DNA from 3 places in the Lelliottia sp. EB106-05-01-XG201 genome. Region 2 is predicted to be linked to each of the others. Evidence: predicted binding sites of a transcription regulator. Region 2 holds the regulator's gene; each other region holds the start of a gene.
The links. Region 2 encodes Fur, which represses iron uptake genes when iron is present. Its sites were predicted from a motif close to ATAATAATGAGAACNACTATCAA; they were not measured.

Region 1 (4,728 bases), 2.5 Mb from region 2:
ACTCGCGAAAAAAACAACCCCATCTTTTATAAACTAGAGGATGATTAAGTTGAAAGAAGTTGAAGATAATAACGTTTATTTGACTTTAGATAACCATAAAAGCGATGAGTTTATCTTAAAGCAAAATCTCGACGCATTAATAACGCATAAAAACGACGAGATGACCCGCATTGCGCAAGACATGGTATCGATCCCGGCCGCGCTGGTGCGTCTGAAATGGGAAAATCGCCGTGAAATCTATTCTCTGCAGGTGAAAGAAGAGATTTATGGCGCGATGATCAATGCGGTGATGTCCCTCAAGCCCGAGCTGAAAGAAAAAATCATGGGGCGTCTTGAGAGCAATTATCAGCACCTGTTGTCCAGAGAAGTCTCCACGCTGCGTTTGACGCGCAAGCTGGCTGACGGCGGGTATCACACCTCGAACGTCACCGCCGTCGCCCTCGACGAAGAGGCGCTGGCCGCGAAAGCGGATGCCGCCTCCCCCGCGCTCGTCGACCCTGAATAGCCTCGTCTCGCCAGTCAGATTCCCCTGAATACGGTCATCCCCTCCGCTCGCTCTTCTACACTTAATGGCCTAACTCACCCAGCAGGAGAGGCCTTATGTCAAAACATCCGACACAGCTCCAGGACCCAACCACCCAGTACCACACCGGCGAATACCCTAAGCAAAAGCAGCCAGCACCAGGCGTTCAGGCGAAGATGACGCCCGTGCCCGATTGCGGCGAGAAGAGCTACAAGGGCAGCGGCAGGCTCCAGGATCGTAAGGCACTGGTGACAGGCGGGGACTCCGGTATCGGGCGTGCCGCCGCCATTGCTTACGCGCGTGAAGGCGCTGACGTGGCGATTAACTACCTGCCTGCGGAAGAAGAGGACGCGCAGGAGGTCAAACAGCTGATCGAAGAGGCGGGCCGCAAAGCGGTGCTGATCCCAGGCGATTTGAGCGATGAATCCTTTGCCCGTTCGCTGGTGCATAAAGCGCGTGAAGCCCTGGGCGGACTGGATACGCTGGCGCTGGTCGCGGGGAAACAGGTCGCCGTCGAGAAGATTGCCGACCTGACCACCGAACAGTTCAAGCAAACCTACGCGGTGAACGTTCTGGCGCTTTTCTGGATCACCCAGGAGGCGATTCCGCTACTGCCTGCCGGTTCCAGCATCGTGACCACCTCGTCGATTCAGGCCTATCAGCCGAGCGCGCATCTGCTCGATTACGCCTCCACTAAGGCGGCGATCCTGAACTACAGCCGAGGGCTGGCTAAACAGGTGGCAGAGAAAGGGATTCGGGTGAACGTGGTCGCACCGGGTCCTATCTGGACGGCGCTACAGATTTCTGGCGGACAGACGCAGGAGAAAATCCCGCAGTTTGGTCAGAAGACGCCGATGAAGCGCGCAGGGCAGCCTGCGGAGCTGGCTGGAGTGTATGTCTATCTGGCGAGTCAGGAGTCGAGTTACGTAACAGCAGAAGTGCACGGCGTGTGCGGCGGGGAGCATTTGGGATAGTGCTTTCAATCTGCCCGGTGGCGCTTCGCTTACCGGGCCTACTTTCCAGCACGTAGGCCGGGTAAGGCGAAGCCGCCACCCGGCACAACGAACTTATTTTTGGACAGTTTTCTCTTCGCCGACCAGCCCGATTTTGAGATAGCCCGCCTGGTGCAGCGTATCCATCACTTTCATCATGGTTTCGTAGTCGACGGTTTTATCCGCGCGGAAGAAGACGGTGGTGTCTTTCTTGCCCTGTGTCAGCGCGTCGAGCGCCGGAACGACAGATTCATCGGTGACCGGGTCGTTGCCCAGGAACATCGACTTATCGGCTTTCACCGACAGGTAAATCGGTTTTTCCGGACGCGGCTGCGGCTGGCTGGAAGAGGCCGGCAGATTGACCTTCACGTCCACCGTCGCCAGAGGCGCGGCCACCATGAAGATAATCAGCAGAACCAGCATAACGTCGATAAACGGCGTCACGTTGATTTCATGCATTTCGCCGTTATCGTCCAGATTTTCGTTAAGACGCATTGCCATGGCTTATCAACCTACACGCAGTTTCGAAGCAGAGTGGACCGGCTTAACGGAGCTGGCGCTGAGGTCGAGATCGCGGCTTTGCAGCAGCAGAACCTGGGCGGCAACATCACCGAGCGTGGCTTTGAAGCTGCCAATCATACGCGCGAAGATATTATAGATAACCACCGCCGGGATAGCGGCAATCAGGCCGATAGCCGTTGCCAGCAGGGCTTCTGCGATACCCGGGGCGACAACCGCGAGGTTAGTGGTTTGCGTCTGCGCAATCCCGATGAAGCTGTTCATGATGCCCCATACGGTACCAAACAGACCGACGAACGGGGAGATCGCACCGATAGTCGCCAGATAACCATTCCCGCGGCCCATGTGACGACCGACGGCGGCAACGCGACGCTCCAGGCGGAAGCCCGTACGCTCTTTAATGCCTTCGTTATCTTCACTGCCTGCGGAGAGTTCCAGCTCGTTCTGAGCTTCGTTGACTAATTGGGTGGTCAGGCTTTTCGCGTGGAACGCTGACGTGATGTCAGACGCCTGATTCAGAGAGCGGGCTTCCGCCAGCTGCTGCTGTTCGCGCTTGAGGCGGCGCTTTTGCGAAATCAGCTCGACGCTCTTGCTGAAGAAAATTGCCCAGGTGATCACGGACGCCAGAATCAGGCCGATCATCACAATCTTAACCACGATGTCAGCATGTTGGTACATGCCCCAAACGGAGAGGTCCGTCTGCATCAAATTATTACCCACTCTGTATCTCCAGGACGCAAATCACAAATTCTGAGCATAATAATATCAAAACCACGTCGAATTGATAGTAGTTCTCATTAGTATTTGCATAGTGCCGTAAATTTCGCTCATTTTCCTTGCGCTTACGCAGTAAAAATTTCTTATGCGTATTTTTCATAAAATATTGTGCTTATTCGCTAAGCATCCGGGTGCAGATTCTCGCAATCGTGGTAGTCTGGACGTCCAGACGGATAAAAACAGGTTTAGCGAACATGACAGAGAAGCATCTTGATACCACGCTCGTTCAGGCCGGACGCAGTAAAAAGTACACTCAGGGCTCGGTCAATAGCGTGATTCAGCGCGCCTCCTCGCTGGTCTTCGATACGGTTGAGGCCAAGAAACACGCCACCCGCAACCGGGCGAAAGGCGAACTGTTTTACGGGCGTCGCGGTACGCTGACCCATTTCTCATTGCAGGAAGCGATGTGCGAGCTGGAAGGCGGCGTCGGCTGCGCCCTGTTCCCGTGCGGCGCGGCGGCGGTGGCGAACACCATTCTGGCGTTTGTTGAGCAGGGCGATCATATCCTGATGACCAACACCGCCTACGAACCGAGCCAGGATTTCTGCACCAAAATCCTCACCCGTCTGGGCGTCACCACCGGCTGGTTCGATCCGCTGATCGGCGAAGGCATTGCCGAACTTATTCAACCTAATACACGCATCGTGTTTCTGGAATCTCCCGGCTCGATCACCATGGAAGTGCACGACGTCCCGGCGATCGTCCGCGCGGTGCGCCGCGTCGCGCCTGAGGCGATTATCATCATCGATAACACCTGGGCGGCGGGCGTACTGTTTAAAGCCCTCGAGTTTGATATCGACATCTCGATTCAGGCGGCAACCAAATATCTCATCGGCCACTCGGACGGCATGATCGGCACGGCGGTGTCGAACGCCCGCTGCTGGGATCAGCTGCGAGAGAATGCTTACCTGATGGGGCAGATGGTCGATGCCGATACGGCGTACATGACCAGCCGCGGCATTCGAACCCTGGGCGTGCGTCTGCGTCAGCATCACGAAAGCAGCCTGAAAATTGCCGAATGGCTGGCGCAACATCCGCAGGTGGAACGCGTCAATCACCCGGCGCTGCCGGGCAGCAAAGGCCACGAGTTCTGGAAACGTGATTTTACGGGCAGCAGCGGGTTGTTCTCATTTGTGCTTAAAAAGCGCCTGAACAACGACGAGCTGGCGGCCTACCTGGATAACTTCTCGCTCTTCAGCATGGCCTACTCCTGGGGCGGCTTCGAATCACTGATTCTGCCGAATCAGCCCGAGCAACTGGCCGAGCTGCGTCCCGGCGGGGAAATCGACTTTACCGGCACGCTAATCCGCCTGCATATCGGTTTAGAAAATGTTGATGATCTGCTCGCGGATTTGTCGGCAGGTTTTGCACGTATCGTGTAGAGTGCAGGCTGTAAACGTACTCCCGGACGGTTTTACAGACACTGACAGCAGAAAAGTCTGCGTTTGTTGCGTCCGCGATCAACCCAAGCCGGGTAAATCAGGAGTACAATAGCCGCATATCCGTTGTTCCACAGGAAAGTCCATGGCTGTCATTCAAGATATTATCGCTGCGCTCTGGCAACACGATTTTGCCGCGCTGGCGGACCCGCACGTTGTGGGTGTTGTTTATTTCGTTATGTTTGCCACGCTATTTCTGGAAAACGGTCTGCTGCCTGCCTCGTTTCTCCCTGGCGACAGCCTGCTGTTATTAGCGGGTGCGTTAATCGGTAAAGGCGTTATGGACTTCGCCCCGACGGTCGTGATTTTAACCTCCGCCGCCAGCCTCGGCTGCTGGCTGAGCTATTTGCAGGGCCGCTGGCTCGGGAATACCCGCGTGGTGAAAGGCTGGCTGGCACAGCTGCCGGTCAAATACCATGAAAGAGCCACCTGCATGTTCGACCGCCACGGTCTGCTGGCACTGCTGGCCGGGCGTTTT
Region 2 (4,728 bases):
TGCTACTTATTTTTTTTAATAAAGTTTCCTGTAATACGGAATAAGCCAAATTAAAGTATGTAAGCGCTATCAAATTTCATTACTCCCTGAATTTAACCATATTTTTCCGCTTAAGCCTTGTCGCAGGTGATGTGTTACAAATCACTACCAATTATGTGCACTTCGTCATAATCCTGCGTTTTGCCCACTGAAAAGCATTGATAATTCGCGTCGCGAAAAATAGTCTAAAGGCGGTAGTTAATTCGAGGGTATTACAGACTACCCCTGACCATTTGGTCTTTTAGATTTTTCGCCGTTTAAGGCGCTTTTATTCGTCAAAGAGGAACAATCTATGCGTACGTTCAGTGGCAAACGTAGTGCGCTGGCGCTGGCTATCGCCGGTGTGACAGCAATGTCGGGCTTTATTGCAGCTCCGCAGGCTCAGGCAGCAGGCTTTATCGATGATTCGACACTCACGGGCGGTATCTATTACTGGCAGCGTGAACGTGACCGTAAAGACGTCACCGACGGCGACAAATACAAAGTTAACCTTTCTCACTCCACCTGGAACGCCAACCTGGATTTCCAGTCCGGTTATGCGGCTGATATGTTCGGCCTGGATATTGCTGCTTTCACGGCCATCGAAATGGCGGAAAACGGCGATAGCGCACATCCGAACGAAATCGCGTTCTCCTCCAGCAACAAAGCGTACAAAGAAGACTGGTCTGGCGACAAGAGCGGTATCAGCTTGTATAAAGCGGCGGCAAAATTCAAATACGGTCCAGTATGGGCGCGCGGTGGTTACATTCAGCCAACCGGTCAGACCCTGTTAGCCCCGCACTGGAGCTTCATGCCGGGTACTTACCAGGGCGCGGAAGCCGGGGCGAACTTTGACTACGGCGATGCGGGTGCGTTGAGCTTCTCCTACATGTGGACCAACGAGTACAAAGCGCCGTGGCACATCGAGATGGACAAGTTCTACCAGAACGATAAAAAGACCCGCGTGGAGTATCTGCACTCTCTCGGCGCGAAATACGACTTCAAAAACGACCTCGTGCTGGAAGCAGCGTTTGGTCAGGCGGAAGGTTACGTCGATCAGTATTTCGCCAAAGCCAGCTACAAATTCGATATCGTTGGCGGCCCGCTGACCACCAGCTATCAGTTCTACGGTACGCGCGATAAAGTCAGCGATGGCAGCGTAAACGATCTGTATGACGGCACCGCATGGCTGCAGGCGTTGACCTTCGGCTACAAAATCGGTCAGGTGGATTTACGCCTCGAAGGAACTTACGTCAAAGCCGAAGGGCAGCAGGGCTACTTCCTGCAGCGTATGACACCAACCTACGCCTCTTCCAACGGTCGTCTGGATATCTGGTGGGATAACCGTTCAGACTTCAACGCCGACGGCGAAAAAGCGCTCTTCTTCGGCGCGATGTATGACCTGAAAAACTGGAATCTGCCGGGCTGGGCAGTGGGCGCATCTTACGCCTACGCATGGGACGCGAAGCCGGGCGACATGGCTACGCCAGACGCTTACTACGATCCAAACTATCGCCTGAAAGAGTCCGCTTACAGCCTGGATGCGATGTACACCCTGCAGGACGGTCGCGCGAAAGGCACCATGTTCAAACTGCACTTCACGCAGTATGACAACCACTCTGATATCCCAAGCTACGCAGGCGGTTACGGCAACATCTTCCAGGATGAACGTGACGTGAAATTCATGGTTATCGCACCATTCACCATCTTCTGATGAACTGCCTGGCGGGGTCACACCCGCCGGAATGGAGACCAACATGTTGAAGAAAATTGTAGTGGTGGCGGTACTGGCATCGGGCCTGGTTGCCTGTGCGCAGCCTCAGGCACCGAAAGAAGATTCACGTCTCAAAGAGGCTTACAGCACCTGTATCAACACCGCGGAAGGCTCGCCGGAGAAAATCCAGGCTTGCCAGAGCGTGCTGACGGTACTGAAGAAAGAAAAGGCGCATGAGCAGTTTGCGACGCAAGAGAATGTTCGCGTGATGGATTACCAGGCCTGTATCCAGGCACGTAAAACGGGGAATGGCGAAGCGGTGAAAGCCGATTGCGGCCAGCTCTGGCAGGAAATTCGCAACAACAACGCGCAGTAATCCGCGTTCATTAACGCCCGGCAGCGAGAGCGCGCCGGGCGTTTTTGCATTTATTGCAGGCAAAAAAAAGCCAACCGTCAGGTTGGCTCAGAGTATGAAGCAGAATTATTTTGTATCGTGTGCGTGCTCATTTTCGCGGCAATCGCCTTCAGCACAGTGACCATAAAGATACAGGCTATGGTTGGTCAGACGGATGCCATGTCGGGTGGCAATCTCACGCTGACGTGCTTCGATAGAGTCATCGCTAAACTCAATCACCTTGCCGCAGTCGAGGCAAATCAGGTGATCGTGGTGATGCTGCTGCGTCAGTTCAAAAACGGATTTACCGCCTTCAAAATTATGACGGGTGACAATGCCGGCGTCATCGAACTGGTTCAGAACGCGGTATACGGTCGCCAGCCCAATCTCTTCGCCCATGTCGATCAGACGCTTGTATAAGTCTTCCGCACTGACGTGATGGTTGTCCGGCCCTTGCAGAACTTCCAGGATTTTTAAACGAGGAAGCGTCACTTTCAGGCCAGCCTTCTTTAATGCGGTATTGTTGTCAGTCATGCGGAATCTGTCCTGTTGCTAAACGATTCACTTCCTTAAGAAGTGACAGAAAATGCAGTTGGGATAATGCGTCTCATTATAGAACTGCCATGTCTAAATGAAAACCGCAAGTCTCAAGCAAAGTATGCTTATAAAAACGTGGTATCACCAACAAACTTGTTCGATGGCATCCACTATAACCCTGGGACATTGTACAGGTATGAACGCAAAAGTTAAAAATTTGTAGCAATTATTTTGATTGGAATTATCTATCAATGAGGCATAGCGTATAACGCTACACCTCACAGATTTGATCAGGCGTTCAGAATGTCGTCGAGGTGCAGTTCTTCGCGGATCTGTTTCACCCACTTATCGACGCGCTCTGCGGTCAGCTCTGGCTGACGGTCTTCGTCGATAGCGAGGCCAACAAAGTGGTCGTCATCCGCCAGGCCTTTAGAGGCTTCGAAATGATAGCCCGCCGTTGGCCAGTGGCCGACGATCGCGGCGCCGCGTGGCTCAATGATGTCGCGGATGGTGCCCAGCGCATCACAGAAGTATTCCGCGTAGTCTTCCTGGTCGCCGCAGCCGAAGAGGGCCACAAGCTTGCCGTTGAAATCGACTTCTTCCAGCGTCGGGAAGAAATCATCCCAGTCACACTGCGCTTCGCCGTAGTACCAGGTTGGGATGCCGAGCAGCAGAATATCGTAGCCTTCGAGATCTTCTTTACTGCTCTTAGCAATGTCATGCACGTCGGCAACGTCTTTACCAAGCTGTTTTTGAATGTTTTTTGCGATGTTTTCGGTATTACCGGTATCGCTGCCGAAAAAAATGCCGATGATTGCCATGAGTAAAATAACCTCTTGAAACTTAATGGTATGGTGGCGCAATTTGTCCACGGATAAGGGCAATCATAGCAGAACAGGGAAGTCTGCGGAAACAGCTATCACGCGGGACTGCACTCTGTGCTACATGAAAGGGACAAATGAGTGGATTTTCAAACGATCACCTGGTGCTGCGCCATGCCTGAAGTTGCGCCATCAGCATCTCTTCAATCAGCTCGCTTCGGCTGATTTCGCGGGCGTCGGCCAGTTCACTTAAGGCGTCAGCCGCTTCCGCGTTGAGTTTTAGCTCGACGCGTTTAAGCCCACGACTCTTGTCGCGTTTTAGCTGATTGCGCTTATTGATGCGCAACTGTTCATCACGCGAAAGCGGATTGGTTTTTGGTCGTCCCGGTCGACGTTCAGTCGCGAACAGATCTAATGTCGTGCGGTCCGTTTGTTCTTTGGCCATGATTCAGAGACTTCGGGGGAAAACAAGCAGCCCTGCTATTGCCGGGGCGATGAGCGCGACATCATACATGACGTCAACCTGCACGCCAACGACTGGTGACCCGCAGGCAACCGGTCGCTAGCTTTTTAATCAAATCGCATTATCAGAGAGATAACGACGAATTGCCCGCAGCACGGCTTCCGGTTTTTCGGCGTGAACCCAGTGTCCGGCTCCGGCTACCACATGCGCACGCGCCTGGGGGAATTGCGCCAGCAGCTCATCGCGACAGGCGTCGGTGACGTACGGGGAATTCCCGCCGCGAATAAACAGGGTAGGGTGCGGCCAGGCCGGGACGTTGTCCCAGCCGACAATATGGGAATATTGATCCCACAGCACCGGCACGTTAAAACGCCATCCGCCATCGACGAAGGATTTCAGCAGAAACTGCACTACGCCTTCTTCATCCAGATGTTCGCGCATCACCGCCGCTGCCTGCTGGCGCGTGGAAACGCCCGCCTCGGTCACGGCGTTGATCGCCGCAAAGATTTCGTCATGACGGCGCACGTCGTAATCCACCGGGGCGACATCAATCACCACCAAATGGTCGATACGCTCCGGGGCCAGCGCCGTCAGAGCCATGACCGCTTTGCCGCCCATGGAATGGCCAATCAGCGTGGCTTTCTCGATATGGTTGGCATCGAGGGTATCCAGCAGATCCTGCGCCATCGCGCTATAAGTCATCTCCGGGCTGCGCTCGGAAAGCCCGTGGTTGCGCATATCCACCTGCAGGATATCGTGGTCGGCCACCAGATCGCGGGCC
Region 3 (4,728 bases), 570 kb from region 2:
TACGCTTTTTCTCACCGCCGGAGAAACCGACGTTCACGGAACGGGTAAGCAGATCTTCCGGCATTTTCAGCAGTTTGATCTTCTCTTCCATCAGATCCTGGAAATCAAAGCGATCCAGCTCCTCTTCGCCGCGGTATTTGCGCACCGCGTTGAGAGAGGTTTGCAGGAAGAACTGGTTGCTGACGCCCGGAATTTCGACCGGGTACTGGAAGGCCATAAAGATCCCTTCCCCGGCGCGGTCTTCCGGTGACAGTTCGAGGAGATCTTTGCCTTTAAACTCGACGGAACCGCCGACCACTTCGTAATCTTCACGCCCGGCAAGCGTCGCGGAGAGCGTGCTTTTCCCGGAGCCGTTCGGCCCCATAATGGCGTGCACTTCGCCCGGACGGACCTCAATATTCAGCCCGCGCAGGATCGCTTTATCTTCCACACTGACCTGTAAATCTTTAATGCTTAACATGTTTATTCCTTAACCGACACTGTGTTCAAGGCTGATGGCCAACAGTTTTTGTGCTTCTACGGCAAATTCCAGCGGCAACTCAGAGAACACGTCCTTACAGAAGCCGTTCACAATCATCGAAATCGCATCTTCTTCGCTGATACCGCGCTGCAGGCAGTAGAACAGCTGATCTTCCCCGATGCGCGAGGTGGTCGCCTCGTGCTCCAACTGGGCGCTGTTATTGCGGCATTCGACGTACGGGAAGGTGTGCGCTCCGCAGTCGGTACCGATCAGCATCGAATCACACTGGGTGAAGTTACGCGCGTTGGTCGCCGTCGGCATGATTTTCACCAGGCCGCGATAGCTGTTCTGGCTGTGTCCGGCGGAGATGCCTTTCGAGATGATGGTCGATTTGGTGTTTTTGCCGATGTGGATCATCTTGGTGCCGGTATCGGCCTGCTGATACCCGCTGGTCAGCGCCACGGAGTAGAACTCACCGATCGAGTTGTCGCCGCGCAGAATGCAGCTCGGATATTTCCAGGTGATCGCGGATCCGGTCTCGGACTGGGTCCAGGACATCTTGCTGTTTTCGCCTTCGCACAGGGCGCGCTTGGTGACGAAGTTCAGGATGCCGCCGGTGTTGCCATCGCCGGGGAACCAGTTCTGCACCGTGGAGTATTTCACTTCCGCGTCTTTGTGGATGATCACTTCAACCACCGCGGCGTGCAGCTGGTAGCTGTCGCGCACGGGCGCGGAACAGCCCTCAATGTAGCTCACATAGCTGCCTTCGTCGGCGACCAGAATGGTGCGCTCGAACTGGCCGGTTTTTTCGGCGTTGATACGGAAATAGGTCGAGAGTTCCATCGGGCAACGCACGCCTTTCGGCACGTAGATAAAGGTCCCGTCGGAGGCGACCGCCGCGTTCAGCGCCGCAAAGAAGTTGTCGTTGCTCGGGACCACGGTGCCGATGTATTTCTTCACCAGCTCCGGGTGATCGTGAATGGCTTCGCCAAAGGAGCAGAAGATGATCCCCTGTTCGGCCAGCTTGCCACGGTAGGTGGTGGCGACCGATACGGAGTCAAAGATGGCGTCCACCGCCACCTCACGCCCTTCGCGCACCGGCACGCCGAGCTGCTCGAAGGCCTCTTCCACCTCTTTGCTCAGGAAGGTGTTGGCCCCGGTTTGCTGCACCGCGCCAGGCTGTGAGGCGCAGGTATCGTCACAGCTGCCGCAGGAGGGCGCGGAGTAGTAGCTGTAATCCTGATAGTTGAGTTTGTCGTAGTGCGCCTTCAGCCAGTGGGGCTCTTCCATCTCCAGCCACGCGCGAAACGCGCTCAGGCGAAACTCGAGCATCCACTCCGGCTCGTTACGTTTGGCCGAAATCGCGCGCACCACCTCTTCGTTGATGCCTTTCGCCAGTTCGTCCGTTTGCAGCTGGGTGAAGAAGCCCTCTTTATAGTTGAGGTGCCCGCCACTCCAGGTATTCACATCGTCAGTTGCTTCAGTATTACGAGACATAGTACCGCCTATACCCCAAAGCTTTCGCCGCAGCCGCATTCATTCTGCGCTTTCGGGTTATTGAATTTGAATAACTGGTTTAAGCCTTCGCGCACGTAGTCGACTTCAGTGCCATCGATAAACGGCATCGCCTGCAGGGCGACAAACAGCTTCGCCCCGTCGGTTTCGAATACCAGATCATCTTTTTCGGGCACGCTGACCGTATCCAGCACGTAGCCGAATCCGGCGCAGCCAGTCTGTTTAACGCCTAAACGCAAGCCCACAATTTCCGGCTTTTTCGCCACCAGCTCGTGAATATGCGCCGCCGCCGTAGGCGTCAGCGTCAAACCACGCCAGGCAAAATCAGCGGGATTAAAGGTTTCTGAATGCAATTCCATAGGTCCACCTCATCTATTAAGCCACCAGGGGCATTACACCATGTTAGTGATAACGATTATCACTTCAACCCCCTGACAGCAGGGGCTTTCGGCTAAACCGCCCTTTTTGGCTACTTTTATTAAGCATAGACCCTGCCACGCAGGTTATTTAGCTATGTCGAAATTGTTTAATCTATTGATGTATAACGCATTTGAGGGGTTTAGAGCGTGAGAATGGCGCAAGTGGAAAATATGTATCGGGAATACCTATTTATTTAATTGGTTTTAGAAAATCTACAGAATCAAACGATTACCCCAAAAACAGTGGCTTATGTTTTGCGCAGAGTCTGTCGCTCCAGGAAAACACCGAATCCTGAGCGGGTGTGCAATGAGGGACTAAACTTTAGTCTGACACCTAAAGGAGATAACTATGTCATCACATGATTTTGAAAATGAAGCCGATCGCCTGGCGAAGAAAGCCCTGAACAAAGCCGATGAATTTGCGGGCGAGGCTCAGTCACAGTTTGGCGATGCGGTGGATTCACCGAAGCATCAGTTGAAAGGTGCCGCTCGCAAATACGCAGCACAGGCATCAGACGTCGCGTCAGAGGTCTCAGACAGAGTCCGTGATAATCCATTGACCGGATTGATGGCGGCGGGTGCGATTGGTCTTATCATTGGTCTACTGGTAGGCCGGAAATAAGCAGCAAAACGAATACGACAGGCCCGCAAGGGCCTTTATGCTATCGACAGGACGGTTAGCCTGCGATGAAAGAGACGGAAAAACCTTGCTCTCGCCAGTGGTCTAGCTGTTCCTGTTGACGTCTTGACGGCGCATGGCCGGTCCAGACAAAGAGTTTTTGACCTGGGAACAGTTCCGGTTTCGGCGAGTCAATCGGCTCAGCCAACACATCGACATGCCATCCCTGCTGTGACAAACGCCCTGCTTCAAGCCATAAACGCGTACGATCGTCCGTATCCCAGCCAATCAGCAACGCCTCTTTGCCCGGTTTTTTACGCGCTTCGACCAGAAGCGTGGCAATGAAATCGATCAGCACACCGTCCAGCAGGCTGGACATGTGTCGGGCGGTATTGTGATCGAGGCTTAAACGTTGACGAACGGGAATGAAAATGTGGTCAATGAGGGCTTCAACGGCGTGGTCACGACGGAATTCCGCAATTTTAAGCCGCAGTTTCGCCGGGCTGGCAAAACGCAGCACCGTCATCATCTCTTCCTGGAAAGAGACCCAGTTGCTGTCGACCAGAGGATTACCGACTTCAAGCAACGCCTTTACCTTGCCAACCGAAATGCCGGTTTTCATCAGGCGTTTGATCTCTTCGATGCGCTGGATATCCTCTTCGTCAAACTGACGATGGCCCCCTTCACTGCGCTGCGGTTTTAACAAACCGTAGCGTCGCTGCCAGGCGCGCAGTGTGACGGGGTTGATTCCGCATCGTTCGGCGACTTCGCCGATACTGTATAAGGCCATTAACTCCCTCATGCTTAAACGCAATACTTCCATACCAAACCTGTTCAACTTTAGCAGATTGTACAAACTCATTGTATAACTAACAAATCACCAGGGTTCAAGCCGAATTTGTACAAGATTTGTTGTCCCTGGTCTGATTTGTACAACCTATGTCACTGTGAAAGGGGTTACAGTCCGGCTTTTTTCTCCGGCCACGCCACCGCTGGAATACCGCCAAAACGTGGGCTGGCAAAGAGATGCCCCTGGAACTGGGAGATCCCCGCCGACTCAAGCCACATCCACTCTTCCGCTTTTTCGACACCCACGGCGCAGACCAGGATCTCCAGCGATGTACAGCATTTGATGATGGCCTGAATAATCGCCTGGCGCGGTCCGCTGCGATGGACATCCGCCACCAGATCGCGATTAATCTTGATTCGGTCTGGCTGGAACTGCGCCAGCAGTAACAGTCCGGCGAATCCGGCGCCAAAGTGATCGATTGCCACGCTAATACCGGCACTTTTCAGCTGCCTGACTGCGTCTTTAAATTCATCAAAGCGCGAAATCACCTCGCTCTCGGTAAACTCGACCACAATCTGCTCCGGCACCAGGCCGTTGGCTTCGATTTCATTCAACAAAAAGCCTACCGCGCCGGGCACATTCACCAGCGTCATCGGCAGCAGGTTGACGGACAACGCCTGCTCTTTCAGGCCCAGTTTACCCGCCATGGCGAACGCCACTTTCTTGCTGTCGAGGTCCGCCTGATAAATATCGTTCCCGGTAAAAGCCTTGAAATACGCCTGCGGAGAACCGCCGGTATGGGTGCGGATCAGCGCCTCGAACGAGACCACCTCCCGGGCAAACGGATCGACAATCGGCTGAAACGCAAAACCGCAGTCTGCGGTTTCATCCACCGCCAGCGGCCCGGAGGAGAGATCGTCTTCGT

Region 1: the regulator Fur is predicted to act here: its motif matches at 2,816-2,838, upstream of exbB (tol-pal system-associated acyl-CoA thioesterase).
Region 3: the regulator Fur is predicted to act here: its motif matches at 2,375-2,397, upstream of sufA (Fe-S cluster assembly scaffold SufA).

What each region holds. Positions count from the first base shown of each region.
Region 1 covers NZ_JBYTDV010000001.1:756,791-761,518, reverse strand. Annotated here, with positions in the region: gene AC3WS9_RS03585 (hypothetical protein) at 1-48, shown strand, start outside; gene AC3WS9_RS03580 (cytoplasmic protein) at 41-505, shown strand; gene AC3WS9_RS03575 (SDR family oxidoreductase) at 601-1,497, shown strand; gene exbD (TonB system transport protein ExbD) at 1,591-2,016, opposite strand; gene exbB (tol-pal system-associated acyl-CoA thioesterase) at 2,023-2,754, opposite strand; gene metC (cystathionine beta-lyase) at 3,006-4,193, shown strand; gene yghB (DedA family general envelope maintenance protein YghB) at 4,336-4,728, shown strand, end outside.
Region 2 covers NZ_JBYTDV010000001.1:3,293,001-3,297,728, reverse strand. Annotated here, with positions in the region: gene chiP (chitoporin ChiP) at 332-1,732, shown strand; gene chiQ (ChiQ/YbfN family lipoprotein) at 1,779-2,108, shown strand; gene fur (ferric iron uptake transcriptional regulator) at 2,214-2,660, opposite strand; gene fldA (flavodoxin FldA) at 2,954-3,484, opposite strand; gene ybfE (LexA regulated protein) at 3,642-3,929, opposite strand; gene ybfF (esterase) at 4,059-4,728, opposite strand, start outside.
Region 3 covers NZ_JBYTDV010000001.1:2,722,945-2,727,672, forward strand. Annotated here, with positions in the region: gene sufC (Fe-S cluster assembly ATPase SufC) at 1-460, opposite strand, end outside; gene sufB (Fe-S cluster assembly protein SufB) at 470-1,957, opposite strand; gene sufA (Fe-S cluster assembly scaffold SufA) at 1,966-2,334, opposite strand; gene AC3WS9_RS12775 (ElaB/YgaM/YqjD family protein) at 2,744-3,016, shown strand; gene AC3WS9_RS12780 (MerR family transcriptional regulator) at 3,072-3,803, opposite strand; gene AC3WS9_RS12785 (diguanylate phosphodiesterase) at 3,971-4,728, opposite strand, start outside.